Regions from separate parts of the Lentibacillus halophilus genome, predicted to be linked through region 1. Evidence: riboswitches for the same ligand, from Rfam matches in the RefSeq annotation. Region 1 holds a riboswitch; the other holds the start of a gene.
The links. A riboswitch is a leader RNA that binds a small molecule or an ion and turns the genes downstream of it on or off. The one in region 1 is predicted to bind FMN.
Positions count from the first base shown of each region.

Region 1 (7,415 bases):
GTGAATCGTCAGTCCGAACAAAAACATCAGCACAAAGATGGACAGAAGCAATCTTACGGGTGCCGGCATCCGGTAATAAATATGTTTGAATACTTCCAGATTCACGTTGCTCACCTGCCCTCTGGTGCGGTAGGCGCATGGGTCCGGACGGCTCATGTCGCCTGATTGTTGTTAACATCACACATATATAGTATGGGCAGAAGAGTGAGACTTTCATACACTTGCTATGAAAATGACACGCACCATCGATACCGATCATTACCTCATTTTTTTCAGGCATGTTACCAACAAATCTGCTATGATGGAAGAAATGGACAAAGGAGGCTTTTTTCATGGCGTTGGAAAACAAACCATTTCTTATGGATTTATTGAACACGCCGTCACCTTCAAGCGACGAGGTGGCTATACAGAAAAAATGGATTGAATATGTCCGGCCATTTGCCGATGAAATCAAAACGGACAATGCTGGTAATGCGTTCGGTGTCCTTAACCCGGAGGTAGAATTCAGCGTATTGTTGGCCGGTCATTGTGATGAAATAGCGCTGGTTATCAATCGGATTGACGAGGATGGGTTTCTTCATTTTGATAAAATGGGTGGCATTAACCCGAAAGCGGCTGTTGGCATGAAAGTAACGGTATCGGGCCAACATGGGGAATTAACAGGTGTCATCGGTGTCAACGCCCAGCATCATGGTGGCCTGAAAGACGATTTTGGCTTGGAGGACTTGTTTATTGATTGTGGGTGTAAAACCAAAGAAGAGGCCGAGCGACTGGTGCAGATTGGGGATTTGGCTGTTTATAAAACAGAGCCGGAGTCGTTGATGGACCGCTACATATCCGGACGGGGGCTCGACAATCGGACAGGTGCATTTATCGTGGCCGAGGTGCTGCGCCGTCTTTCTGAAAACGGGTGCCGTGTCGGTGTTTATGCAGCCAGTACTGTGAATGAAGAGACCAATATGGGTGGTGCTTATTTCGCTGCCGCCGGTATGCAGCCGACGATGGCCATTGCATGTGATGTCACCTTTGCGACCGATTATCCCGGTGTAAACAAACATAAATATGGCGATGTGAGACTTGATGGCGGTCCTGTTCTCGCCAAAGGGGCTCCCATCAACCGGAACATGAACAAATGGCTGGAGCAGACGGCCAGGGACTTAAACATGACTATCCAATATGAATTAACATCGAGCATGACAGGAACAGATGCCGATCGTATGCGGCTAACCGGTCCCGGTGTCCCCATATCGCTCGTTTCCTTGCCGCTTCGGTATATGCACTCACCGGTGGAAACATCCAGCTTAAAGGATATGGAAGAGGAAATAGAGCTGCTTGTCACCATGATAGCCAATATGACCGGTGATGAACAATTGAATCCGCTCGAAGACTGATATCGTTGCTGGCAAAAATTTTATCCCACGAAATGGAAAACAAAAAAATGACATGGAAGGCTTGCATTTTGGTGATGAATGCGTTACCATAATCATTAACAAAATATCGATTCCATCTTCGGGGCAGGGTGCAATTCCCGACCGACGGTAAGAAACAGGAGACTGTTTTAAGTCCGTGACCCGTCTGCAGTAATGCAGCGGTGGACCTGGTGTGAGTCCGGGACCGACAGTGAAAGTCTGGAGGGGAGAAGATGACGAGCCAAAACAGGTTTAAGACTATGCCATGATTTTTTTCCTGTAATCCGACACCCTAAAGCCCCGTGTAGGTTTTAGGGTTTTTGTGTGGGTTTAGCACATCTCTGTTTGTGCAGAAACGCCAACGGCAGGAGAAGGCTCACCTTCATCAATGTAAGATTGGAATCGGTGGATGAAGGAGGAGACGATGATGCAGCCAACTGCACGATCATCACATTTAACAAAGCTTGTTATCCTGGCGTTGCTGGGGACGATTTCACTCATTTTATTTTTTCTGAACTTTCCACTTCCATTTTTGCCGCCTTATTTGAAAATTGACTTCAGTGAAGTGCCGGCGCTAATGGCGGCGCTCATATTTTCACCAATGGCAGGAGTTATCGTGGAAGGGATTAAAAACGTTTTATACTTGGTGGTATCCGGAGCCGCTGATCCGATAGGGGTGTTGTCCAACTTTGTGGCTGGGGTAATCTTCATTGTGCCGGCAGCTGTCCTTTATCACCGATCAAAGGGTGTCAAAAGCGTTGTTTCCGGACTTGTGACCGGTACGATTATTATGGCTGTTGCCATGAGTGTTTTGAACTATTATGTGTTTCTGCCGGCCTATGCCTGGTTCATCGGTGCTCCTGAAATGGCTGCAACGACGGCGAAATGGGTTGCCGTCACCGGAGGAATTTTACCGTTTAATATGTTGAAAGGTCTTATCGTAGGCATTCTGTTTATACCCGTCTTTATGAAAATGAAAACATGGATTGAAAAGAAGCGAATGGATTTGGCATCTTAAAAAGGGGCTGGGACAACGAAAATAAATCACTTCTAAATACGAACGATATATTTAAGACGTAGTCGCCGCTCCGGAAAAACACTACGCTTTCCGCGGGCGCTGCTGAGCCTCCTCGTGCTTATCGACTGCGGGGTCTCACCTAGGCTTTTGATCCCGCAGGAGTCTCCGTGTTTTTCCTACGCTAAACAAAAAATCCGAACTGATTCAGACTATTTGTGAATCAGTTCGGATTTTTCTTTGGCTAAACATCTTTTGTGCCAGTTTCTTTTCGTCTTTGTCGAATGCCAATAGCGGCAATGGTGCAGATAATGTTGGTTTGTGTTTGTGAAACAGCCTCCCGCATTTCTGCCTCTGATTATCATGTCATTTGGGGACAATGCCGATCGTGCAGCGGGATACACATACAAGCTGGTCGTTTTCGTCTGTTATGCGGATTTCCCATACCATCGTCCGGTTTCCTTTGTGCAATGGCTTGGCCCGGGCGGTAACCGTACCGTCACGCTTGGATTTAACATGATTGGCATTTATTTCAATGCCGAACACACGGTATTGGTCCGGGTCGCTGTTGTTGTAAGCACCGATGCTGGCAGCAGATTCCGCCAAGGCAACGTTCGCTCCGCCGTGCAGAAACCCTGCCGGCTGGTGCGTGCGATGGTCCACCGGCATGGTCATGACAACCAGGTCTTTATCAAGCGACTGCACGCGCATACCGAGTGCTTCGATCAATGTATTGGAAACATCCATTTTCGCGCGCCTCCGTTTCGTTAAACATAGTTGCTGATCAAAAGGGAAAGGCCAATCAGAAATCCGTATATGGTGTTTGTTTTGCCGGTAGCCGCCATAGCCGGCATCATTTCCAGTGAACTTTTTTTACCCTTAAATTTACGGATGACATCCACCGCCTTAATCCCGCTTAACAAGGCAAGAAGAGACCATATTGGCAGGATTCCAGCAATGACATAGGCAGCGGTCAGACTGAAGGCGGTGATAAACAGAATCGTCAGCAATCGCACGGCATTTTTCCGGCCGAGCAGAATAGCAACGGTTTTACGCCCGTTTTCCTTGTCTCCGTCAAGATCACGGATATTGTTGGAAAGCATGATCGAACCGATGAAAATGGCGACCGGGATGGACAACCAAATAACAGAACTTGTCAATACCGATGTCTGAATGTAAAAACTGATCCCGATGATGACCGTTCCCATAAAGAAACCGGAAAACAGTTCGCCAAACGGTGTGTAGGCAATTGGGTAAGGGCCACCGGTGTACAAATAGCCGAACAGCATGCATACGATGCCGATAACAGCAACCCACCAGCTTGATGCCACACAAATATAGACGCCAAGAAGCATGGCTATGGCAAAAAAGGTAAGGGCGAGACGAAGCACTGTTTTTGGTGAGATACCGTCCCGGACAATCGTCCCGCCGATACCGACCGATGACTCATTGTCCAACCCCAGAACAAAATCATAATATTCATTGAACATATTGGTGGCGGCCTGAATAAGAATGGATGCCAACAGCATTGCTAAAAATAATAATACATTGATGTGACTGTGTGTCAAAGCAAACATAGTCCCGACAAACACCGGTACGATGGATGCTGTCAATGTATGTGGCCGCAATAGACGCCACCATATTTGCAGACTCTCGTTTTTATTAAGCTCGTCTTTAATGGGTGAATGGTTGGTGGAATTCATGGTACCTCTCTCCTTTGCACCAGTGACATATGACATCTTTATATCACTATAAGTTTAGGCAATTGATGACGGTGTGTCAATGCGTATGTTGTTAGAAACGACTGGTGTGGATTCGTTGTACATCCGGTTCAACATGACTATCATTGAGAAAGGTGTTACGGGGCCGTAAATAGCATTCCTTGAGGTACGACTAAAAAAAGAATAAAATAGGTATAAAGAGTTGAAATGGTGGAAGGTATGGAGGAAAATAAATAATGATTGACGTTCAAACAAAATCATTGGAAACTTTGCTCGGTGAAGCCGTAGCCCAAGCAAAAGCGGATAACGGCGCACAATTGTTAAGTGTGACCGAACAAATAAAAGACACGGATCCGGTCCATTTCTTTGCATCAGCTGGGAACCTGTCCACGGATCGCGTGTTCTGGACAAGCACATCCGAGTCGTTTTCCATGGCAGGCGTCGGGAATGCCTGGGAAATAGAGGCAGAAAAAAACCGGACGCAAACGGCTGAACGGTATTGGCAGTATTTGCAGAATCACGCTTTGGTCCATAACCCGTACCAGGAACCAGGCACCGGTCTGGTGGCCCTCGGCGGCATGTCATTCGATCCCGATGCCCGATCATCCGGGCGCTGGAACCGCTTCGGTCATGGGTCCCTTCAGGTTCCGAATGTGCTGTTGACGCAAAGGCATGCTCGTCATTATTTAACGTTCAATATTCAAGTCCGCGCGACAGACAATGTGGATGACTTGAAAAAGTGGGTGCAGGAAACAAAAGCCGTGGTAACATCTACTCGGCAACCACTTCCAGCCATTCCCGGAATCGACAGCCAAGAGGAAATAGAACCTGAGCAATGGAAAGATACCGTCCAACGGGCAGCAGACACGATCAAAGTCGGGCATGCAGAAAAAATTGTTCTAGCCCGTGAATTGCGTGTGACACTGAAGGACCGGGCACCTATCGCTTCCATTTTGAACAAGCTGTTAACAACCCAGCCGAACAGTTATGTGTTTGCCATTGAACGGGACGGCGATTGCTTTGTCGGTGCGTCACCGGAGCGGCTCGTCAAGCAGGATGATGAGCAATTGTTTTCGGTTTGTCTTGCCGGCACAGCGCCGCGTGGACAAACAGACGAGGATGATCGTGCTATTGCACAGGCGTTGCTGCATGATGATAAAAACCGCAGCGAGCATGATTTTGTCGTCAAAATGATCCGGCAAGCGATGGATACCTGCTGCGATGTTGTACACGTCCCTGACAAACCGGTTATCCATCCGTTTCAAAACTTGCAGCACTTATACACACCGGTCACAGCTAAGTTGAATCAAACGTACAGCATTTTCGATATCATTGATCAATTGCACCCCACACCGGCTCTCGGCGGCGTTCCGCGGGAAGCGTCGCTGGCATTCATCCGTGAGCATGAACAGCTTGATCGCGGCTGGTACGGGGCTCCTGTCGGCTGGGTGGACAATCATCGCAACGGAGAATTTGCTGTCGGCATCCGTTCAGGGCTGATTCGCGACGACAGCGTATCGTTATTTGCCGGCTGCGGTGTGGTCCGGGATTCGGATCCGGAAGCGGAATATGACGAGACAAGGATCAAACTCCAGCCCATCCTGTCCGTACTGGAGGGCTCATCATGAACCATACGGAACAATTAACACGATATACGGCCAATTTTATCGATCAATTGGTGGAGTCGGGTCTGACGGATGCCGTAATTTCACCCGGATCCCGTTCTACCCCGATGGCCATGCTGATGACTGAACATCCGGACTTAAAGCAATGGGTCGTTATTGATGAGCGCTCCGCCGCATTTTTTGCTTTAGGCATGGCGAAACAGACGAAGCGCCCGGTTGCTGTGGTGTGTACGTCGGGAACAGCGGCCGCCAACTATTTTCCAGCGGTTATTGAAGCGTATTACAGTCGTGTGCCGCTAATTGTTCTGACCGCTGACCGGCCGCACGAACTGCGTGACGTTGGGGCGCCACAAGCCATCGATCAGATCCAGTTGTACGGCGATTATCCAAAATGGTTTCATGACATGGCGCTGCCGGAAGCCTCGGATGATATGCTCGCTTATGTTCGGAATAAAGCCTTTCGTGCGGTCCGGACCGCAGCGGAAGGAAACGACGGTCCGGTGCATTTGAACGTTCCTTTTCGCGAACCGTTAGTCCCGGATTTTTCATTGAACGATCTGTGGGGAAGACGGTCGGGTGCTCCTGCCCGCGGGCGAACGGAAGGCAAACGGACGCTTGATAATAAGCAATTGGAACAGATCCACCAACGACTGACGTCATGTAAAAAAGGACTCATCGTGTGCGGACCGCAGACAGATCCGGATCTCGCTGATGCCATCACTGGCCTGGCCCGTGCGTGGGACACACCTATACTCGCTGATCCGTTATCCCAGCTGCGTGCAGGAAGTCACTTCAAAGACCATATCATCGAAAGCTATGATGCGTTTTTGCGAAGCGAGACGATCCGGAAGCAATTAGAACCGGACTATATCATCCGATTCGGGGCCATGCCCGTTTCCAAAGCGTATCGTTTCTTTGTAGAGGAACACGACGACATCCCGCAGTTCGTCGTGGAAAACGTCGGGGGCTACCGGGAACCTGCCGGAACACAAACCGAATTCATCGATGCGGATGCGATCATCGTGTGCAACAATCTGGCCAAATTTAATGCTGGTGTTGGTACGGATGAGGCATGGTTGGAAACATGGCAACAGATGAATCGTCTATCAAAAGACCAGCTGCTGAGCGAGCCTGAAACGGGTGAGCTTACCGAGGGTGGAGCTGTCCGGCAACTGATGCGTGTCATTCCGGACGAGAGCAGTCTTTATGTTGGAAACAGTATGGCTGTTCGGGATTTGGATACGTTTTTCATGACCGCATCAATGTCCCTGGAGGTTCTGGCCAATCGCGGCGCCAATGGAATCGATGGCATGGTCTCCAGTGGTATGGGGGCCGCCGCCTCAGGTGCGCCTGTCACCCTTATGCTCGGTGATTTATCTTTTTTTCATGATATGAATGGGTTGCTGGCAGCCAAACAGTACAAACTGAATATCACGATTCTCGTCATCAACAACAATGGTGGCGGTATCTTTTCGTTTTTGCCGCAAGTCAATCACCAGAGTCATTTTGAAACACTGTTTGGCACACCGATGGATATCGATTTCGGGCAAGCCATTGCTATGTATGGTGGTACGTATCAACAGCCGACGACGTTATTTGAATTGGAAAATGCTCTGCACAGTAGTTACCAACAAGATGGTCTGTC
Region 1 is NZ_AP043750.1:2,755,453-2,762,867, reverse strand. Features, by position in the region: gene ACZ5Q7_RS13600 (potassium channel family protein) at 1-105, opposite strand, end outside; gene ACZ5Q7_RS13595 (M20/M25/M40 family metallo-hydrolase) at 333-1,391, shown strand; FMN riboswitch at 1,502-1,648, shown strand; gene ACZ5Q7_RS13590 (ECF transporter S component) at 1,834-2,427, shown strand; gene ACZ5Q7_RS13585 (hotdog fold thioesterase) at 2,791-3,171, opposite strand; gene ACZ5Q7_RS13580 (1,4-dihydroxy-2-naphthoate polyprenyltransferase) at 3,192-4,127, opposite strand; gene ACZ5Q7_RS13575 (isochorismate synthase) at 4,382-5,773, shown strand; gene menD (2-succinyl-5-enolpyruvyl-6-hydroxy-3-cyclohexene-1-carboxylic-acid synthase) at 5,770-7,415, shown strand, end outside.

Region 2 (7,415 bases), 1.3 Mb from region 1:
ATAATCAGCTCGACTTAAAGAATGCTAGTTTTACAGACCCCATTGAAGATAATCAATCCTTAATAGATGGTTCGGTTGAAATCTATAAAACATCAGTTGATAGCAGTGGAGATATTTCAAAAGGTGAAAATGTAACAGATGACTACACGATTAAAACTAACGATGGCGAAAAAATTAGTATAAACTTTGGTGAGATTAATCAAAGTTACCGTATTGAATTCAAAACAAAAGATAAAGATGATATCTACAATGATGATGAGACATATGGAAATACGGCTACCTTTGAACCCAGAAATGGTGAATCACACGAACTTAAAGCACACGTGACAATCCCTCATCAAGGCGAATTCGTGGGCAAAAATGGAACTCACAATAAAGACGAGTGGACCGTTGATTGGGAAGTCGATATTAACAAGTCAGAGTCTGCGTTAACGGACGTTATAGTAACAGATGATCTAGGAAGTGAAGATGCTCAAAAACTATTGGAAGACTCATTTGAGCTAACAAAGAATGGCGAACGGTTAGAGGAAGGAACAGATTATAATCTCGATATAGCAGACAACGGGTTTACCCTAGATGGACTCGGGGACATCAATGAACATTATGTACTAACCTATTCGTCTTATATCCTGACAGAGGAAACGGCGAATCTAACCAATAACGCACATATAAAATCAAATGAGGAAGTTACAGGTACAACTGAAAAAGAAAAATCCATCGAAGTGAAAATTGGCTCAGCATCAGGCGGTGCCACGGGAGAAACAGCAACACTCGCTGTGAACAAAGAAGAAAAAAGAACTAACACACCTGTAGAAGGCGTTCAATTCCAGCTTGAAAAAACTGTTCAAGGTCAAGACATCATTGTCCGGGAAGGAAAGACCGATGAAAATGGAGAGCTTAACTGGTCGGGCTTGAAATATGGTGACTACACCCTGCACGAAAAAGTGCTTGATAACTACTTTGCAGACCCGGATTATTCAGAAGGTTCTAAGGATGGCTATGTTTCTAAGGATATAACAATTGATAGCGAAAATATGACAGATAACAATGTTCAAACAGAAGAAGTGAAGAACGAACGCAAGACAGGAACAGTTAAACTAATCAAAAAAGATTCCGTTACCAATGAATCTTTGGGTAAAGCAAAGTTTAAGATTACGAACCAGGAAACCAGGCAAACATTTGATTTAGAAACGAACAGCAATGGAGTTACCGGGGAAGGTGTACCATTTGGTACGTATTCTATTGAGGAAATCAATGCACCCGATGGATACAAATTGACTTCAAATATTGATGATTTCAAAATTGAACCAGCAAAACTTAAAGAAGTAGAAGTTCCAAATGATGCTGTTATTAACGTAACAGTTGATAAGATATGGGTTGAGGTCAATGATAAATATCGCCCGGATGCCGTTACAGTTCAAGTGAAAGATGATGATGGCGTTGTTAAAGAAAAAGAATTAACAACAGACAATGACTGGCAGCATACGTTTAATGGCCTTAGGAAGTATGATGATAATGGCAATGAAATAGAATATAAGGTAGCAGAGAAAAATCTCGAAGGTTATGAATCAGAAATCAAAGAGCCAGAAGACAATAGCTACGAGATTACAAACACACAAAAGACAACGGATATAAGCGTAAAGAAGACATGGTATGATAACAATGATGCAACAGGGGATCGTCCGGAGTCTATCACGATTAAATTAATGAATGATGGTGAATTTGTTGAAGAGCAAGAGATCACAACAAATGGTGACTGGGAATATACGTTTAAAGACTTAGCCAAGTATAACAAAAATGGCGATAAGATAAACTATACAGTCGAAGAAGTAGATGAGGACTACTCAGACAAGTATAAAACGGACATAAACAAAGCTGAGGATAATGAGAACATTGATTTTTATATCAATAATACACGAGTCGGTGAAACGTCCGTTAATGGCGAAAAGATTTGGAAGGACAACGATGACGAAACAGGCGATCGTCCAGACTCCATCACAGTTAAATTACTGCAGAATGGTAAAGAAGAAGCTTCCAAAGAAGTAACTGCTGAAGACAATTGGGAGTATAGCTTCAAGGACCTGGAACGTTTCGATAACAGCGGTACCGAATACGGATATACCATCGATGAGGAACCTGTTGACAATTATGAAAAATCACTTGACGGAAATAACCTTATTAACGTTCGTACAGGTAAAACGAGTGTATCTGGCACGAAGACCTGGAAAGACAATGAAAATGCACAAGGCGACCGTCCGGATTCTATCAAAGTGAATCTGATGCAAAACGATACAGTTTTCACCGCTCAGGAAGTCACAAAAGAAGATGGCTGGGACTACGAGTTCACTCATTTGCCTAAGTACGATGATAAAGGTAATTCCTATGAATATAAAATCAAAGAACAAAACGTCCCAGGGTATGATTCAGAGGTAAATGATTTTGATCTTACTAATACACGTTCTGAAACGACATCGTTTGAAGTTACTAAATCATGGCTAGATGATGATTCCAGCGACAGACCTGAATCAGTTGAAGTTGAATTATTCAGAACTCCTGCAGACGGAGAAAAAGAATCTGTTAAGACATTCCAACTTTCAGACAGTAATAACTGGTCACGAGAGTTTGAAGATTTGCCAGCCTTCACTGATGATGGTAAAGCTTACAAGTATAGTATTGTTGAGGAACCAGTCGATGGTTATGACACTACGGTGAATGGTTTTGACATCACAAACACGCGTACTGGACTAACTGAAGTTAATGGTGAGAAGACATGGGAAAATGATTCATCTTCAGACAGACCAGAAACCATCACGGTCAATCTGCTGCAAGATGGTGAGGAAATTGATTCTCAAGATGTAACGGCTGAAGACAACTGGTCCTACAGCTTCACAGGATTGGCTGAATTTGATGAACAAGGATCACCTTACAACTATACGGTCGAAGAAGAAGCAGTCGATGGTTATGAAACAACTGTTGACGGTTATGACATTACCAACACGTATGACGACTCCTCATCCGAAGACGACGATTCCGGTGGTTCTAACGGCGGAGGAAATTCCGGCGAACCAACCGGCTCAGGTGATTCTGATGACGATCGCGTTGACGTAACAGGAACCAAGACATGGTTGAATGATGAAGCGTCCAACCGCCCGGATTCCATTACCGTTAATCTTCTTCAGAACGGAGAAACGATTGATTCGGTCGAGGTTTCAGCTGAGGATGATTGGGAATACAGCTTCACCGACCTTGATGAATTTGACGATGAGAATGATGCGTACGACTATACCGTCGAAGAAGAAAAGGTCGCTGGCTATGACACAACCATTGACGGTTACGACATTACGAACCAGCGTGTCGAAACAACCGACGTCACGGGAACAAAAACGTGGGAAAACGACGAAGCATCCGATCGTCCAGAAACGATTAAGGTCAATCTGCTACAAAATGGCACCGTTATTGACGGAAAAGAAATCAGTGCAGACGATGATTGGACGTACAGCTTCACTGATCTGGAGACATATGATAATCAAGGTGAAACGTATGATTACTCGGTGAAAGAACAGGATGTGCCAGGATATGATTCTGAAGTCAATGGCTATGACATCACCAACACGAAAGTCGAGACTAAATCGATTAACGTAACGAAATCGTGGTTAGATGATAATGCCAACGACCGTCCGGAATCTGTAACCGTTGATTTGCTGCAAAATGGCAATGTTCTTGACACTGTTGACGTCACAGCCGATGATGATTGGAGTTACACTTTCAATAATCTGGAAGCTTATGACGACAATGGCATTGCGTATGAATACAGCATTCAGGAAAATAATATCGACGGCTACAAAACAACAATCGATGGTTATGATATTACCAACACGCGTGTAGGTACAACGACCATCGATGTATCCAAACAGTGGGAAAATGATGCGCCAGAAGATCGTCCGGAATCCATCACGGTCGAATTGCTGCAAAACGGCAACGTGATCGACACAGTGGATATGACGGCTGATCAGAACTGGACGCACACATTCACAGAATTGGATCAATACAATGATAAAGGTATTGCTTATAACTATACCGTTCGCGAACAGGATGCAGCCGATTATCAATCGAGCATCAATAAAACGGATAATGGCTATACCATCATTAACACGCTAGAAGATACGCCAGAAGAAGACGAATCTGGCGAGCCGGGAGGTTCCGATGAGTCGGACGAACCAACAACTCCCGACGATTCTGATGGTACGGACGATCCCAGTGATGATAGCGGCCAAGGCAACTCGGATGACACCCTTCCACAAACTGGTGAAGAGTGGATGAGATATCTGCTGATCGCTGGATTGTTAGCCATAGTTACAGGCGGTGTGCTTCTGTTCAGCAGCCGTAAGAGAAAATTGGACTAATGACACGAAAGGGTGAGTTCAATGAGAAAAACTAAAAAAACAGCAGGTATATCGTTTATTATCATTGGACTCACTCTCTTGGCTATCCCGTTGTATTATGAATGGGATAAACAACAGGAGACTAAGGCGATGGAAGAGGCAATGACGCTGATATCCGAATCGGACAACGGTGATGTAGATTTGTCCTCTGTTGACAATTTAACGGTTCCGAAAGAGCAATTGGAAAAAACGTTGAAACTGGAAATACCAGCGATTGATCTGAAGCAAAAGGTGCTTCCTAAGACAACGGAAGAAAACTTGAGTATTGCACTGACCCAGATCAAATCAGAACAAACTCCCGGGGATGGCAATTTTACCATAGCCGGGCATCGGGGATATCGCGGCGACCGCCATTTTCGGAATCTGCCGGATGCCCCGGTTGGGTCTGAAGTGATTTTGCATCAAGGTAATGAGGAATTCACGTATACCATTACAAGCTCGAATGTTATTGAACCAACCGATGTTGACATTTTAAAAAGTCAACAAGATCAAGATCAAATCACGCTAATCACCTGTACGATCGATGGAAAACAGCGAATTGCCGTTCAAGGCACTTTAAATTAAAGTCGTATAAAAACCCGGAGCACTCAGCGTCTTCCGGGTTTTTTTACGTATGAGTGGGTGTTTTGTTTTATTTTAATGATAAATTTTTGACGACAACCGTCCGTAACGAGTAGAATAAGTGATAATAGGATTAACATTCGTCTTCCGAAAGCTGATTGTTTGCGCTCATTTCGGAATTCCGTTATACCTAAACGATCATAAGGCATTCATATTCCTTCGGGGCAGGGTGAAAGTCCCGACCGACGGTGATAAGGTACAACCTTAAAGTCCGTGACCCGTGCGGTTAGAAACCATAACCAAGCGGTGGACCCGGTGTGAGTCCGGGACCGACAGTGACAGTCTGGATGGGAGAAGGAATTTTTCAGGTCATAAGCAAGCAGGTAAGCGGTATCATATCATGCTTGTGTTGTTTATATATAGAACACACCTGTAAAATTCAGCTCATCCACCTCTGAAGGGACATTCAGGGGTTTTTTTATGTGTTGAAAACAAATGAAGCCAAACCATAAAGCTGTTTTGGCTTGCGGAGGTATACAGCGATGGACGATGAATACTATATGACATTGGCCTTGAACTTGGCCAAATCAGCGTCAGGGCAGACCAGTCCGAACCCTCCTGTTGGAGCCGTTGTCGTCAAAGACGGTGAAATCCTGGGGATGGGAGCTCATCTTCAGGCCGGGGAGGCTCATGCGGAAGTACACGCGCTCCAGATGGCCGGGGAAAAAGCGAAGGGTGCAGACATTTACGTCACGCTTGAGCCGTGCAGTCATCATGGAAAGACGTCGCCGTGTGCTGATCTCATCGTGGGAAAAGGCATCAAACGTGCCATCGTTGCTGTTATGGATCCAAATAAAAAGGTCGCTGGACGCGGATTGGAAGCATTGCGTGCAGCAGGCATTGACGTGAAAACCGGCGTTTTGGAAGAGGAAGCCGCAAACGTCAATCGCGCATTTTTTCATTATACACAGACCTCGACGCCATTTGTAACAGTGAAGACGGCCGTCAGTCTTGATGGAAAAACAGCGACAAAGACAGGGAAAAGTAAATGGATCACCGGTGAAGAAGCTCGTATGGATGTGCACCGGCATCGCCACAGTCACGATGCGATTTTAGTGGGTGTGAATACGGTAATAGCTGACAACCCAAGTCTGACTGCTCGCCTGCCCAACGGTGCGAAAAATCCACTCCGCATTATTCTTGATTCCAACTTGCGCACGCCGCTTGAATCGTTGGTTGTAACCGATCAAGAAGCGACGACATGGATCATCACCGGCAATCAAGTGAGCGATGAAGTGATTAAGCCTTATAATGAATGTGGTGTAAGGGTTATCCCGCTACGTGCCACAGAACCCGACACCGTTCTTCCCTATTTGGGACGTCACGGTGTCATGTCGCTGTTTGTGGAAGGTGGTGCAACTGTCGCGGGATCCTTTTTGCTGAGCAGACGGATCAACCAGCTCGTGCAGTATATGGCCCCCAAATTGATTGGCGGGGTGGAAGCCCCCGCATCCGTGGGTGGACAAGGGTTTGAGTCCATCCAGAATAGCATGCCAATGACAATAACATCTATGGAAAAGATAGGGGACGATATGAAACTTATTGCGGAACCACAGGAGGACGATGCCAATGTTCACCGGAATTGTTGAAGAAATGGGGCGAATCGGTCAACGGGATGTTATTTCTGAAAAAGCAGTACGGCTGACCATCGAAGCAAAGGTTGTTATTGAGGATGTGCATATCGGTGACAGCATCGCGGTCAACGGTATTTGTCTGACGGTAACAGATGTCGACAACAACTCGTTTGGCGTGGATGTCATGCCGGAGACGATCAACGCGACGTCCCTTCGCACGCTGGACGAAGGGTCACCTGTCAATCTGGAACGATCGATGCCTGCTGATGGCCGGTTTGGCGGACACTTTGTCACCGGTCACGTGGATGATACAGGTACCATTATTCAGACATCCAAGCAGGAGAATGCGATTTACTATACGGTTTCCATCCCGCCGGAACTCACCGCTTACGTTATTATGAAAGGCGCGGTCGCTATTGATGGGGTAAGTTTAACCGTTTTCGGCATTCAGAATCGACAAATAACGCTGTCTCTCATTCCCCACACGGTATCGCAAACAGTGTTGGGTTCCAAAGGTGAAGGCGACAACGTTAACGTGGAATGCGATATGCTGGCGAAACATGTCCACAACCTATTGAATCATCAGCAAAAGCCAGACGAAACTAGATGAAAGGGAGCGAGTCGCGTGTTTCATACCATTGAGGAAGCAATAGATGACTTGAAAGCTGGAAAACCAATCATTGTCGTGGATGATGAGGAGAGGGAAAACGAAGGAGATTTGGTTGCACTGTCGGAAAAGATAACACCGGATACAATTAATTTTATGATTACACATGGG
Region 2 is NZ_AP043750.1:1,445,926-1,453,340, forward strand. Features, by position in the region: gene ACZ5Q7_RS07035 (Cna B-type domain-containing protein) at 1-4,403, shown strand, start outside; gene ACZ5Q7_RS07040 (class D sortase) at 4,425-5,006, shown strand; FMN riboswitch at 5,215-5,366, shown strand; gene ribD (bifunctional diaminohydroxyphosphoribosylaminopyrimidine deaminase/5-amino-6-(5-phosphoribosylamino)uracil reductase RibD) at 5,546-6,652, shown strand; gene ribE (riboflavin synthase) at 6,633-7,247, shown strand; gene ACZ5Q7_RS07055 (bifunctional 3,4-dihydroxy-2-butanone-4-phosphate synthase/GTP cyclohydrolase II) at 7,263-7,415, shown strand, end outside.
Region 2: linked by a shared signal. The riboswitch ahead of ribD (bifunctional diaminohydroxyphosphoribosylaminopyrimidine deaminase/5-amino-6-(5-phosphoribosylamino)uracil reductase RibD) and the one ahead of ACZ5Q7_RS13590 (ECF transporter S component) in region 1 are both predicted to bind FMN.